DNA from 2 places in the Kitasatospora sp. NPDC048407 genome. Region 2 is predicted to be linked to the other one. Evidence: predicted binding sites of a transcription regulator. Region 2 holds the regulator's gene; the other holds the start of a gene.
The links. The regulator HspR, encoded in region 2, represses chaperone genes until heat shock. The targets are predictions, from matches to a motif close to TTGAGNNNNNNNNNCTCAA.

Region 1: lon (endopeptidase La) is a predicted target of HspR. The motif match lies at 4,517-4,535, and genes of this name have one in related genera.

The regions. Positions count from the first base shown of each region.
Region 1 covers NZ_JBICXW010000009.1:44,182-51,210, reverse strand. Annotated here, with positions in the region: gene ACGFWJ_RS18440 (MarR family winged helix-turn-helix transcriptional regulator) at 1-333, opposite strand, end outside; gene ACGFWJ_RS18435 (DUF3533 domain-containing protein) at 441-1,475, shown strand; gene ACGFWJ_RS18430 (GtrA family protein) at 1,501-2,022, opposite strand; gene lon (endopeptidase La) at 2,101-4,494, opposite strand; gene ACGFWJ_RS18420 (rhomboid-like protein) at 4,604-5,299, opposite strand; gene ACGFWJ_RS18415 (response regulator transcription factor) at 5,659-6,393, shown strand; gene ACGFWJ_RS18410 (ATP-binding protein) at 6,472-7,029, shown strand, end outside.
Region 2 covers NZ_JBICXW010000006.1:103,528-110,556, forward strand. Annotated here, with positions in the region: gene ACGFWJ_RS14145 (helix-turn-helix domain-containing protein) at 1-766, shown strand, start outside; gene ACGFWJ_RS14150 (hypothetical protein) at 763-900, shown strand; gene ACGFWJ_RS14155 (LuxR C-terminal-related transcriptional regulator) at 959-1,945, shown strand; gene ACGFWJ_RS14160 (hypothetical protein) at 1,953-2,564, opposite strand; gene ACGFWJ_RS14165 (helix-turn-helix domain-containing protein) at 3,143-4,150, opposite strand; gene ACGFWJ_RS14170 (heat shock protein transcriptional repressor HspR) at 4,358-4,876, opposite strand; gene dnaJ (molecular chaperone DnaJ) at 4,884-6,035, opposite strand; gene grpE (nucleotide exchange factor GrpE) at 6,172-6,762, opposite strand; gene dnaK (molecular chaperone DnaK) at 6,759-7,029, opposite strand, start outside.

The sequences.
Region 1 (7,029 bases), on a different contig from region 2:
CTCGCCCTCCTCGGTCAGCGACACCAGCGAGGCCCGCCGGTCCAGCGGGTCGGTCTCCCGCCGCAGCAGCCCCAGTTCCTCGATCGCCCGGATCTGCCGGCTCACCGTGGCCTTGCCCACGCCGAAGTGCAGCCCGATGTCGGTCACCCGCGCCTGCCCGGACTCCCGGATGAAGGAGAGCAGGACGTACGCCCCGGCCTCCAGCTCGGGGTGCACCTGCCGCGAGACCTCGGCGGCCCGGGCCCTGCTGCGCCGGAACAGCGTCGCCACCTCGCGCTCGACCGCGAGAAATGCCAGTTCGGCGGCGTTCGGCTCTGCCACGGGGTCGTTCATGGCGCTCAGTATCGCGCAGCCTGCACGTTCTCCGGGGCGCAACTGTTTCATGATATTAAGTATCCGATTTGTGTACTGGTACCGGATTGATAGGGAGATGCCCGCCCATGGCAGAGCCTGCAAAGGGATTCGTCGCCGATCTCAAGGACGCGGTGACACCACGCGCGTTCCTCATGGTCGTCGCCGTCCTGCTGCTCCAGCTCGGCTTCATCACCTCGTACGTGGGTGCGCTCCACCAGCCGAAGCCGCACCAGCTGTCCATCGCAGTGGTTGCCCCGCCCGAGGTCGCTCCGAAGCTGACCGCCGCCCTGGAGTCCGTCCCGGACGACGCGGTGCGTGCGTCCGTCCTGCCCGACGCGGAGACCGCGAAGGCCCGGATCAAGGACCAGAAGATCTACGCGGCCTGGGTGTTCGACCCGACCGGTACCCAGGACACCCTGCTGGTCGCGGAGGCCCGCGGCCCGGCCGCCTCCGGCGCCGCCGAGCTGATCGTCACCAAGGTCGCGGCCGCCCAGCACCGCACCGTCGAGGTGCAGGACACCATTCCGCTGGCCCCCGGCGACGGCAGGGGCCTGTCCAGCTTCTACCTGGTGGTCGGCTGGTGCGTCGGCGGCTACCTGGTCGCCTCGATCCTCGGCATCAGCGCCGGTGCCCGCCCCGCCAACGTCAACCGGGCCGCGGTGCGCCTGGGCGCCCTGGCGCTGTACTCGGTCGTCGCGGGCCTCGGCGGCACGCTGATCACCGGCCCGATCCTGGACGCGCTGCCTGGCTCGATCGTGGCCCTGACCGCCATCGGCGCACTGGTGGTGTTCGCGGTCGGCGCGGTCACCATGGCGCTGCAGTGCCTGTTCGACATCATCGGCATCGGCGTGGCGGTACTGATCTTCGTGGTGCTGGGCAATCCCAGCGCGGGCGGCGTCTACCCGCCGCCGCTGCTGCCCACGTTCTGGCGGGCGATCGGCCAGTGGATCCCGAACGGCGCCGGCACCTCGGCCACCCGCTCCATCGCCTACCTGGGCTCGTCCGCGCTGGCGATGCCGCTGACGGTGCTGGCGGTCTGGGCCGCCCTCGGTGTCGCGGTGACCTTCCTCGCGGCGTCCCGCCACCCGTTCCTCGGCCGCCCCACCCCGACGGAGGTGTGAGCGGCCGTCACGGAAAGGGGCGGGGTCAGACCCGTTCGGTCGCCCGCCCCTGCTCCTCGCTCACCCGGTCCGACAACCGGGTGAACACGTACCGGTTCATCGCCCAGTAGCGGAACACCATCGCCAGCAGGGTGCCCAGGATCATGCCGCTGAGGAAGTCGGCGACCTCCTGGGTCATGTGGGTGACGTGCGGTTCCCGCAGGTCGAACAGGTAGCGCGAGGCCGCCAGCGGAAGGTCGTTGACACCGACCGCGAGAGCGCTGACCACGACGAACAGGACAGCCTCGCGATGCTTGCCGGCGGCCCGGAAGGACCATTGCCGGTTCAGCACGTACGAGACGCCGGTGGCGATCACGGTCGCGACGGTCAGGGCGACGAGCGGCTTGGCCTCGAAGACGGTCATCTTCAGAGCGAAGTTGATCAACATGGTGAGCACGAAGCAGGTTCCTCCGACCACGAGGAACTTCACCAACTTGCGGTGCTTGACCAGGAACGGACGGAAGTTCTCCGGCATTGCGGTCAGCGCGCGCTGCGTAGGGGACGGCATGCCGGAAGTCTGCCATGGGCCACAATCGGCAACCACCAGGGGCCGGGGAGTGGACACTCCCCGGCCCCTCGGCCGTCATCAGGCCGCCGCGACCAGCACTTCCGCCGGCTCCAGCGCCAGCCGCAGCACCTCCCGGACGTCGGACACGGCGTGCACCGTGAGCCGCTCCAGCACCTCGGCGGGGACGTCGTCCAGGTCCGCCTCGTTGCGCTTCGGGATGATCACCGTGGTGACCCCGGCCCGGTCTGCGGCCAGCAGCTTCTGCTTGACCCCGCCGATCGGCAGCACCCGGCCGGTCAGCGACACCTCGCCGGTCATCGCCACGTCGGTGCGCACCTTGCGCCCCGACAGCAGCGAGGCCAGCGCCGTGGTCATCGTGATGCCCGCGCTCGGGCCGTCCTTCGGCACCGCGCCGGCCGGCACGTGCAGGTGGATGCCCCGCTCGCGCAGGCCCGTCACCGGCAGCTCCAGCTCGGCGCCGCGCGAACGCAGGTAGGAGAGCGCGATGTGCGCCGACTCCTTCATCACGTCGCCCAGCTGCCCGGTCAGCGTCAGCCCGGTCGAGCCGGTCTCCGCGTCCGCCAGCGACGCCTCGATGTAGAGGACGTCACCACCGGCCCCGGTGACCGCCAGGCCGGTCGCCACCCCGGGCACCGCGGTGCGACGCTCGGCCGGCTCCTGCGCCGACTCCGGCACGTGGTGCGGCCGGCCCAGCAGCGCCCGCAGGTCGTCCGGGCCGATCGCGGCCGGCAGCTCGCGCTCGCCCAGCTCGGTCTGCGCGGCGACCTTGCGCAGGACCCGCGCGATCGACCGCTCCAGGTTCCGGACGCCCGCCTCCCGGGTGTACTCGGCGGCGAGCCGGCGCAGCGCCTCCTCGTCCACCGTCAGCTGCTCCGCGGCGAGGCCCGCCTTGGCGAGCTGGCGGGGCAGCAGGTGGTCGCGGGCGATGGAGACCTTCTCGTCCTCGGTGTAGCCGTCCAGCCGGACCAGGTCCATCCGGTCCAGCAGCGGCTCCGGGATGGCCTCCAGCACGTTGGCGGTGGCCAGGAACACCACGTCGGACAGGTCGAGCTCGACCTCCAAGTAGTGGTCCCGGAAGGTGTGGTTCTGCGCCGGGTCCAGCACCTCGAGCAGCGCCGCCGCCGGGTCGCCCCGGTAGTCCGAGCCGACCTTGTCGATCTCGTCCAGCAGCACCACCGGGTTCATCGTCCCGGCCTCCTTGATCGCCCGGACGATCCGGCCGGGGATCGAGCCCACGTACGTCCGCCGGTGGCCGCGGATCTCCGCCTCGTCCCGGACGCCACCCAGCGCCACCCGGACGAACGACCGGCCCATCGCGCGGGCCACCGACTCGCCCAGCGAGGTCTTGCCGACACCGGGCGGGCCGACCAGCGCCAGCACCGCACCTCCGCGCCGGCCGCCGATCTGGCCGAGCCCCTGGTCGGCCCGGCGCTTGCGGACCGCCAGGTACTCGACGATCCGGTCCTTCACGTCCGCCAGACCGGTGTGGTCGGCGTCCAGCACGGCACGCGCGGCGGTGATGTCGTACGAATCCTCGGAGCGCTCGTTCCACGGCAGCTCCAGCACGGTGTCCAGCCAGGTGCGGATCCACGAGCCCTCGGGCGACTGATCACTGGAACGCTCCAGCTTGTCGACCTCCTTGAGCGCCGCCTCCCGGACCTTCTCGGGCAGCTCGGCCGCCTCCACCCGCGCCCGGTAGTCATCCTCTTCGGTACCCGCCTCACCGTTCAGCTCGGCCAGCTCCTTGCGGACGGCCTCCAGCTGGCGGCGCAGCAGGAACTCCTTCTGCTGCTTGGCGACGCCCTCCTCGACGTCCTTGCGGATGGTGTCGTTGACCTCCTCCTCCGCGAGGTGCTCGCGCAGCAGGCCCAGCGCGTACTCCAGCCGGGCCTGACGGTCGGCCTCCAGCAGCACCTTCAGCTTCTGCTCGGCGGTGGCGAACGGCGCGTACCCGATGTTGTCCGCGAGCTCGCCGATGTCCTCGATCGCGGCCACCCGGTCCACGATCTGCCATGCCCCGCGCTTGCGCAGCCACTTGGTGGACAGCGCCTTGTACTCCTTGGCCAGCTCGGCCGCCCGACCTGCCACCGGCAGCCCGGCGTCCGACTCCTGGAACGGCGTGGTCTCCACCCACAGCGCCGCCCCCGGCCCGGTCGTCCCCTTGCCGATCCGCACCCGGCGCACCGCGCGTACCAGCGCCGCCGGGTCACCGTCCGCCAGCCGCCCGACCTGCTCGACCGTCGCCAGCGCACCCACCGCCGCGTACGACCCGTCGAGCCGCGGCACCAGCAGCAGCTGCGGCTTCCCCCCGTTGCTCCCCGCCCTGGCCGCCTCCACGGCAGCCCTCACCTCCGGATCCGAAAGCTCCAGCGGAACCACCATGCCAGGGAGCACGACCTCGTCGTCGAGGGGCAGCACGGGCAGAGTGAGCGGAATGGACGTCGATGCCATGATCTCTCCCCAGTCAGTGAAGTTGAGCTGACCTGACTAAGGTTTGGCACGCCTCGGTTGTTCCCCTCCGGGTGTTCACCCTGAGCGAAGGGGACTCAGGGTGGATGTCTCAGCCCTCCGCGACGGCCGTCGAGCGCTTCCACGCCCACGCCCGCTCCGGCCCGCGCGGCCCCCTGCCGCGCCTCAGCCACGGCCACATCGCCACACCCAACAGCAACGCCGCCGGGTGCCCGACCGAAGTCACCAGATCGGGGTCGGAGAGCAACTGGTGCCCGATCAACGCCAGCCCCGCGCCCAGCGCCACGGCCCGCCCGGGCCGCGGCAGCAGTCCGGCCAGCCCGCCGAGCGAGGCCAGCACCCCGTAACTGACGCCGATGTCCATCGCGTCCAGCACATCGGGCCCGGCCGCCCCTCCGGCCACGCTCGCCACGGCCACCCCCTGCGAGAGCAGCGTCGCGCCGATGTGCCCGGCCCCGAAGACGCCGAGGGCACGGACTCCCCCCGCCCGTCGTTCAAGAGGTGCGACGGTGCAGAGGAAGGCCCAGAAGTAGGGCGCCCAGACCGAGCCGGCGACCCACAGGCCGCTGCCGATGAGGGAGACCACGGGGTGGACGAGCAGGTTGTGCGCGTCGGTGGAGGACACCGACTGGAGCCGGTGCACGGTGTCGGGGTCGCCGAAGCGGGCGTAGAGCGTGGTGCCGAGCAGCAGGCCGAGGTAACCGAGCGCGAACGGGTTCGTCCGGGGGGTGGGGACGGCCCGCAGGCCCGGCCGGATCAGCCGTCGTCGCAGTTCCGCGCTGGTCATCGTGCCTCCCGAACGCTTCGTCCGCCCCACGATACGGGTGGCAGGTGAGAGGTGTCTGGGTAAGTCCTGTGAAGACCACTGTCCGTGCATATGCCGCTCGCACACGTACCGTTACAGGTCGCAAGCGCTTTGGGTAAGGTACTGGCCCGTGCCCGTCCGATCGGGGACCTGCCAAGCATGACGGTCCGCGGCCGGAATCATCCGGTCAGCCCACCCGGGCGGGGACGGCGTCCGTACGCTGCCAGGAGCAGCACCGGCGGGCGGGGCAACAGCCCAAGACGGATTGAGACGACTACAACGCGGAGCCCGCCCGTCCCCACAGACGGCCGGCCCGCAGCCCTGGGGGCGGTGGCGTGACCGTGACAGAGATTCAGCAAGAGACGATCAGCAGTGGCCCGGTGGGTACCCAGCGACGGGTGCTCGTCGTGGAGGACGAGCCGACCATCGCGGAGTCGATCGCGGCGCGCCTGGGAGCCGAGGGCTTCAAGGTGGCGGTGGCCCACGACGGGCCGGGCGCAGTGGACGGGTTCCACACCTGGCAGCCCGACCTGGTGGTGCTCGACATCATGCTGCCGGGCTTCGACGGCCTCGAGGTGTGCCGCCGGATCCAGGCCCAGCGCCCGGTGCCGGTGCTGATGCTGACCGCGCGGGACGACGAGACGGACCTGCTGGTCGGTCTGGGCGTCGGCGCGGACGACTACATGACCAAGCCGTTCTCGATGCGCGAGCTGGCGGCCCGGGTGAACGTGCTGCTGCGCCGGGTGGAGCGCGCCCAGCAGGCGGCCCGCACGCCGGCTCTCGGCAGCCTGCGCTTCGGCGAGCTGGAGATCGACCACGTGCAGCGCCGGGTCCGGCTGGGTTCGGGCGACGTGCACCTGACGCCGACCGAGTTCGACCTGCTGGCCTGCCTGGCCGCGCAGCCGCGTGCGGTGCTGACCCGCGAGCAGCTGCTGGCCGAGGTGTGGGACTGGACCGACGCGTCCGGCACCCGCACGGTCGACAGTCACGTGAAGGCGCTGCGCCGGAAGATCGGTGCGAGCTGGATCCGTACGGTGCACGGCGTGGGTTACGCGCTGGAGGCTCCGCTGTCCTGACCCGGAGCCGCCGGTTCGGGCCTCCGGGGGGCCCGCGCGGCGGTCCGGTCGTGCACGGGGGACGAGTTCTGGGGACACATGACCTTTCCACAGCAACGCAACGGGGAAGCCGAGCCGACCCCGCAGCCCCCGCTGGCGGTGCGCGCCGCGCGCCGGGTGTGGGCCGACATCCGCCCGTTCGATCCGGTGCGCTCGGTCAAGGGCAAGCTGGCGATGCTGGTGGTGGTCTCGGTGGTGCTGGCCACCGGCATGGTGGTGGTGGCGATCCGGTCGGAGACCCAGATCCGGATCATCATGATCTTCTCGCTGATCGCCTCGCTGCTGTTCATGCAGTTCCTGGCGAACGGTCTGACCGCGCCGCTGCGGGACATGACGGCGGCGGCCCGGTCGATGGCCGAGGGCGACTACACCGCCCGGGTGGACGTGTCCTCCCGGGACGAGATCGGCGAGCTGGCCGACACCTTCAACCGGATGGCCGGCGACCTGGAGGCCGCCGACCGGCACCGCCGCGAGCTGATCGCCAACGTCTCGCACGAGTTGCGCACGCCGATCGCGGCGCTGCGCGGCCTGCTGGAGAACGTGGTGGACGGCGTGGTGAAGCCGGACCCGAAGAACCTGGGCACCGCGCTGGAGCAG
Region 2 (7,029 bases):
GCGCAACGTCAGCCACCGGCTGAGCCGGGAACTGCGGGAGGCCGGTACCCGCCGGTTCATCGAGGCCGAGCGGGTTCCGGCCGAACTCGACGAGCTGGCGGACGCGTTCGACAGTTCCACCCGCCGGGGCGACCGGGCGCCGCAGATCACCCACATCCTCGACGTGGACCGGATCCGGCACCGGCTGCTGCAGATCGAGGCCGACTTCCGCGAGGAGGTGCTGGCCGCGCAGCCCGGCCACCGCCCCACCGTCTACCTGGAGAAGAGCGACCGCACCGAGCGGGCCCTGGCCGCCGGCGCCCGGATGGACATCCTCTACCAGCCGGTCGGCAGCACCGATCCGGCGGTGATCGACTACGCGGTGCGCGCCACCGGCTGGGGCATGCGGCTGCGTTCGCTGGACGAGGACTTCACCCGGATGCTGATCTTCGACCGCAAGGTGGCGATCATCTCGGCGTCCGCCGACAACCGCACCGCCGCGTTCATCGAGGACCCGGCCGTGGTCGGCCACCTGGTGGGCCTGTTCCTGCGCGACTGGGAGCGGGCCGAACGCGTCCCGTGGCACGACCTCGCGGGCGGCGCCGTCCCCGCCGTCACCGACCGGATCGCCCGCCTGCTCGCCCAGGGCCTCACCCAGCGCGCCGTCGCCAGCCGCCTCGGCGTCTCCGAACGCACCGTCGCCGAACACATCGCCCGCCTGCGCGAACGCTACGACGCCGGGACGCTCTTCCAGCTCGGCTGGCTGATGCGGGACGGTGCCCGGTGACGGACCGACTGCCGGACTCCCGGCTCGGCCCGTCGGAACGGACGGTGGCCGCCCATGTCGCCCGGCTGCGCGACCTCTACGATGCGGAGACCCTGTTCGAGCTCGGCCTGCAGCTGCGCGGAGCACCGGAATGACCGATCGGAACCGACCGCCCTGGCGCCGCCGCCGAGCGGCCCGGAAGGAGTGGGACCTGTGAGCGAGTCGAACGGAGCCGCCCTGCCGACCGGGCCCGAGCGGCAGCTGTACCAGCAGATCCTCGACCAGGGCGGCCGGGTGGCCTTCCGCGAGGCGGTCGAACAGGACTCGGCGGGGGTGCTGCGGCTGCTGGAACTCGGACTGCTGGTGCACGACGCGGTCGGCCAGTCGCTGACGGCGGTCAACCCGCGGGTGGTCGGCGACCGGATCAGCGCCGAACTCCGCGCCGAGGGCACCCGGATGCTGCTGCGCGCCGAGGAGATGCCCGTCCTGCTGGAGGACCTCACCCACGCCTACGACGCCACCCCGCGCCGCGCGGACCGCTCCAGCGTGGTGCATCACGTCGGCCGGAGCGACCGGATCCGGGAGCGGGTACGGCAGTTGGAGAACGAGGCCGAGGAGGAGGTGCTCGCCCTGCAGCCCGGCGGGGCGCCCGCGGGCGACCTCCAGGCCGACTCCCTGGAGCGGGCCCGCGGCTTCCTGACCGGCGGGGCCGTGCTGCACACGGTCTACGAGCCGGCCGCGCTGCTCGACGAGGGGACGGTGCGCTGGGCGGAGGCCGTCACCGGATGGGGCGGCAGGTTCCGGACGCTGAGCGAGCCGTTCAGCCGGATGACCGTCTTCGACCGCCGGATCGCCGTCGTCCCGGCGTCGGCGGACAACTCCAGCGCCGCGCTGGTCGAGGACCCGGCGGTGGTCTCGTTCCTGGTCGCCGCCTTCGAACGGGACTGGGAGCGGGCCGAACGGGTCCGCTGGCGTTCGGCCGACCGCGAGGGCGAGAGCGTCGTGCCGGTCCACGAACAGGTCGGCCGGCTGCTCGCCCAGGGCCTGACGCAGCGTTCGATCGCCTCCCGCCTCGGCCTCTCCGAACGGACCGTGGCGGGCCACATCTCCCGGCTGCGCGAACTGCACGACGCGGAGACGCTGTTCCAGCTGGGGTGGCAGATGCGCGCGGCCGAGGGCCCGGCCGCGCCACCGGCCTGACCGGGCATCAGCCGGTGGCGATCTCCGGGGACCAGAAGCCGTACGGGGCGGCGTGCTCACGGCGCGGACGCGGGAACTGCTCGCCGGGCGCGGTCCAGAAGCCGCTGCGCAGCGAGAGCGCCATGCCGGCCCAGTCCAGCGCGGTCTCCACGGTGTGGTGCAGCGCCTCCTGCGACCAGGTGTCGTCGAAGACCAGCGGCAGCACGGGGGAGACCTGCTCGATGGTGGCGATCAGCGGGTTGTGGGTGATCGCCTCGTCCACCAGCATCACGATCGGCTTGCGCAGCGCCGACGCCCAGCCCAGCTCCAGGCTGACCCCGGCCGACAGCGGGGCGCCGACGTACGCGAACACCAGGTCCGCGCTCTGCATCGCCCGGAAGTCCGAGGGGACCCGCTGCTCCGGCGCCTTCCCGGCCACCGTCCACGCGTCGCTGTGGTGGGCGCTGTACACCGCGGCTCCACTGCGAAGCAGCGTGCTCCGCAGCGTGGTCAGTCTGGTCCGGCTGGCCAGCGTCACCACGCTGTCCGCAGGCCCGGTCAGCCGCATCAGGGGCGCGGCGAGGAAGACCCGTGCGCGTCGCCCCTCGGAGGCCTGGTACTGCAGGTGGGGCTCAGTCATGTCGACTCCGGGTGTGGTGATTCGGCCGGCTCGGTCCGGAAGGCCCTGTCCGGTGGAAGCGGTGCGGGCCCGAAGATTGCCGCACTTCGGGGTCGAGCGGACCGACGTGGAACTCGCTGATCATGCCGCTTTGGTTACGACTAGCTGATCGTCCATCGCCGGGTGTCAGGGAGTCCACTGGCGCATGGTGGCATCTGGCTGCCTGGCGGACAGATGACACCTCTATCCATCACCGGACTTCTTAGTGCCGACATGCACATTTCACAGCCCGGGCGGTGCCGCCGCACCCGGTAGGTGACGGCGAGGCAGTTGATGAGTAATCATATGGGTGCCAATTGATGCGGGCGCCGTTCGGTGAACGGTGCTCGCGATGAATTTGTCCGAAAGGGGTGATTTTGTGCTGAAGGCCCGCCGTATCCTGATCTCGGCGCTCCTCCTGGGCATGGCCGTGTTCCTCGGGGCCGCCCCGGCGAGCGCGGACTCTCACTGGTTTGCGTCCCAGACCACCGAAACCCAGGTGGCCTCCCTCGACAGCCACTGGTAGAGCCCTGAAGCGCAGGACGGAGGGGCCGCCGGCGTCAGGCCGTCGGCCCCTCCGTTTGCGCGAGTTTCCAGCCGAGTTGGAACAGCGTGTCGACCCCGTATTCCTCGCGCATTTCGGCGATGTGCCGGGCCAGCGTCCGTTCGCTGAGGCCCAGCCGCCTGGCAATGGTGCGGTGGGCGATCCCTTCCAGCATCATTCGCACGATCTGCCGGCGCATTCGGGTGACCACCAGGGGTGGAATTCCGTGGTCGCCGGTGAACGGAATTGCCCGTTCCCATTGGCTGTTGAACACCCCGACGATGTAGTCGATGACCGAGTCGTCCCGGATGAACGCCGCGCGATCGCGGTTCTCCTCGTCCCCCACGGTGACGACCGCGACCTGGCGATCGATGACGATGAGTTTGGCAAAGGCTTCGTCGAGTGTTCTGACCTGGCACCCTTCCTGGGTGACCGCCTGGACGTAACTGACCGTCGGGTTCGAATAGCGGGCGCTGGGCTGGTAGATCGTGCGGATCGTGCCGCCGCGTTCCACGAATTTCAGGTCACGGGCGATCGCGATTTTCAGCGCGTCCTCGCCGCGGCCGCCGCCGGGTTGCGCGGTGAGCATTTCCTTCGCACCGTTGGCCATCAGCGTCGCCAGCCGTTGGTTGATGTTCCCGCGGCCCTGGACGTATGCGATGGAACCGCCGGCCTCCGGGCGGCTGATGTAGCTCTGGTATTCCCGGTTCAGGTCCTGCAGGGTGTGGTGGATCGAGACCGAGCGCCGGAGTATTTCGCCGGCTTCCTGCTGGAGCTCCAGCGTCAGCGATTCCGCCAGTTGTTGGGGATCCTTCACGGCGTAGGTGCCGGACGGTCCCACCTCCGCCTGAAGCAGGCCGATGGCCAGCAACTCCTGCAAGGGGCCGTCGATTTGACCGGGTGACAGGCTGCCGGCATCGCGCTCGGTCAGCCTGCCTCCGGTCTGTACGGCGCGGACGTAGAGGGACCTGGCCTCCGGGGACAGGGCCGGGGTGACGGCACTGCTCCTCTGCTCAGTACTCATGTCCATGACTCCTTGCCTGAGCTGGGGCTTCCGGCAGTTCGGGAGCGTCTTCCGGCCCGCATCATAGAGCGAAGGGCGCTCGGTTCCGCCGAATTACCGAATCGGAGCGGAGCCGGAAGCACGTCCTCTCCCAAGACTCTGGCAGCACACCGAAACCGCCGACACCCCCCGGTGGGCAGGAATGTCGACGGTTCGTGGTCGGGCCGGTCAGCGCTTGGGGCGCCAGACCACCAGGGCGCTGGACTGCGTGACCTGCTGGTAGGGCACCAGGTCACGGCGGTAGGAGGCGTGCACGGCGGCCTCGCGCTGCTGCAGGGTGGCGGCGGCGCCCTCCAGGGCGTCGACCAGTTCGGAGACCCGGGACTGCAGGGCGGCGACCTGGTTCTCCAGTTCGATGATCCGCTTGATGCCGGCCAGGTTGATGCCCTCGTCCTGGGAGAGGCGCTGGACCTCGCGCAGCTGCTGGATGTCGCGCGCGGAGTAGCGCCGGCCGCGCCCGGCGGTGCGGTCCGGGCAGACCAGGCCGAGCCGGTCGTACTGGCGCAGGGTCTGCGGGTGCAGGCCGGAGAGCTCGGCGGCGACCGAGATCACGTAGACCGGGGTGTCCTCGGTGAGGACGTACGTCGGCGGACCGGCGGGGCGCCGGCCGGCGCCGGGCAGGCCCTCGCCGATGCCGGCGCCGATCCGGCCCTCGGCGCCGCGCGGGCTGTCGGGATGGGGGCTCATCGGGATCTCACGCTCCCTCCGCCGCCTTGAACAGGGCGGCTCGCGGGTCGTCCGAGGCGGTGGCCTCGCGGTACTGCTCCAGTGCGCTCAGTGCGTCGCCGCTGACGATCTTGGGTACGGCGACCTCGACGGTGACCAGCAGGTCTCCCCGGGTGCCGTCCTTGCGGGTGGCGCCCTTGCCGCGGGCCCGCATGGTCAGACCGTTGGCGCTGCCCGGGGGCAGCTTGAGCTTCACGGCCGGTCCGTTCAGGGTCGGCACCTCGATGGTGCCGCCGAGTGCGGCTTCGGGGAAGCTGACCGGCACCGTCACGGTGAGGTTGTCACCCTTGCGCCCGAACACCGGGTGCGGGTCGACGTGCACGGTGACGTACAGGTCGCCGGGCTGGCCGCCGCGCTCGCCCTGGGCACCCTTGCCCTTGAGCCGGATCCGCTGGCTGTCCTGCACGCCGGCCGGGATCCGGACCTGCATGGTGCGGGCCGAGGAGGCCCGGCCGCTGCCGTGGCAGACGGTGCACGGGTCGTCGACGATCATGCCGCGGCCCTTGCAGTCCCGGCACGGCTCGGAGAGCGCGAACGCGCCCTGGCCCCGGCTGACGGTGCCCGCGCCGACGCAGGTCGGGCAGACCCGGGGGGTGGTGCCGGTCTTGGCGCCGGTGCCGGCGCAGGCCCGGCAGGCCGCCTGGGAGGTCATCCGCAGCGGCACCGTCGCGCCGTCCACAGCCTCCTCGAAGTTCAGGGTGACCTCGGTCTCGACGTCCGCGCCGCGCCGCGGCTGGGCGGTCTGCCGGCCGCCGCGGTTGAACAGGCCGCCGAACACGTCGCCGAGTCCGCCGCTGCCGCCGGCGGTGCCGCCGTTGAACAGGTCGCCGAAGTCGAAGCCGCCGCCGGCGCCACCCGCGCCGCCGGGCCGGAAACCGCCGCCGGCGAACAGCGAGCGCGCCTCGTCGTACTCCTTGCGGCGCTTCTCGTCGGAGAGCACGTCGTACGCCTCGGAGATGTCCTTGAACCGTTCCTCGGCCTTGGCATCGCCCTTGTTGGCGTCCGGGTGGAACTCCCGGGCCAACTTGCGGTACGTCTTCTTGATCTCGGCGGCGGTGGCGTCCTTGGGCACGCCGAGGACCTTGTAGTAGTCCTTCTCCACGTAGTCCTTAGCGCTCATGGCCTTTGACCGCCACCTCCCGTAATCCCGTAAGTCTGTTGGTGAAGCGTGTTGTTGGGAAGAGCCCCGATACGGCGCTGCGGAGCCGGCCGCCGTACTGGACGACGTACGACTCCGCAGCGCACAGGGACTCTACTCAGCTGTCGGACGAACCGTCAGCCTTGTCCTCGTCCGGTTCGCCGGTGGTCTGGGTGCCCGGCTGGGGCTCCGCGACCGCGACCATCGCCGGGCGGATGATCCGCTCGCCGATCCGGTACCCGGGCTGGAGGATCTGCACGCAGGTGTCCTCCGTGACGTCCGACGAGTAGCTGTGCATCAGCGCCTCGTGGATGGTCGGGTCGAAGGGCTCGCCCTCCTTGCCGAACTGCTGCAGCCCGAGCTTGGCGACGACCGTCTCCAGCGACTCGGCGACGGACTTGAAGCCACCCGTCACCTCGCCGTGCTCGCGGGCCCGGCCGATGTCGTCCAGCACCGGGATCAGCGATTCCACGATGTTGGAGACCGCGATCTCCCGGACGGTGGCCCGGTCGCGCTCGACCCGCTTGCGGTAGTTCTGGTACTCCGCCTGGAGACGCTGCAGGTCGGCGGTGCGCTCGCCGGCCTCGCGCTTGGCGGCGGCCAGCTCGTCGGCACCCGCACCCGCGACAGCCTCTTCGGCGGCCTTCAGCACGGCTTCCTCGGCGGCGGAGTCGTCGCCGGGCTGCTCGCCCTGCGGCTTCTCCGTCATGCCGCACCGCCCTTGGGCTTCTCGTCGTCGACGATCTCGGCGTCGACCACGTCGTCGTCCTTGGCGCCGGCCTCGCCGGCCCCGGTCGCACCGGTGGCCGCACCCGCGCCGTCGGCCTGCGCGTACAGCGCCGCGCCGAGCTTCTGGGCGGTGGTGGAGACCTTCTCGGTGGCGGTGCGGATGGCCGCGATGTCCTCGCCCTTGAGGGCTTCCTTGAGCTCGGTGATCGCCGTCTCGACCTCGGTCTTGACGTCGGCCGGGAGCTTG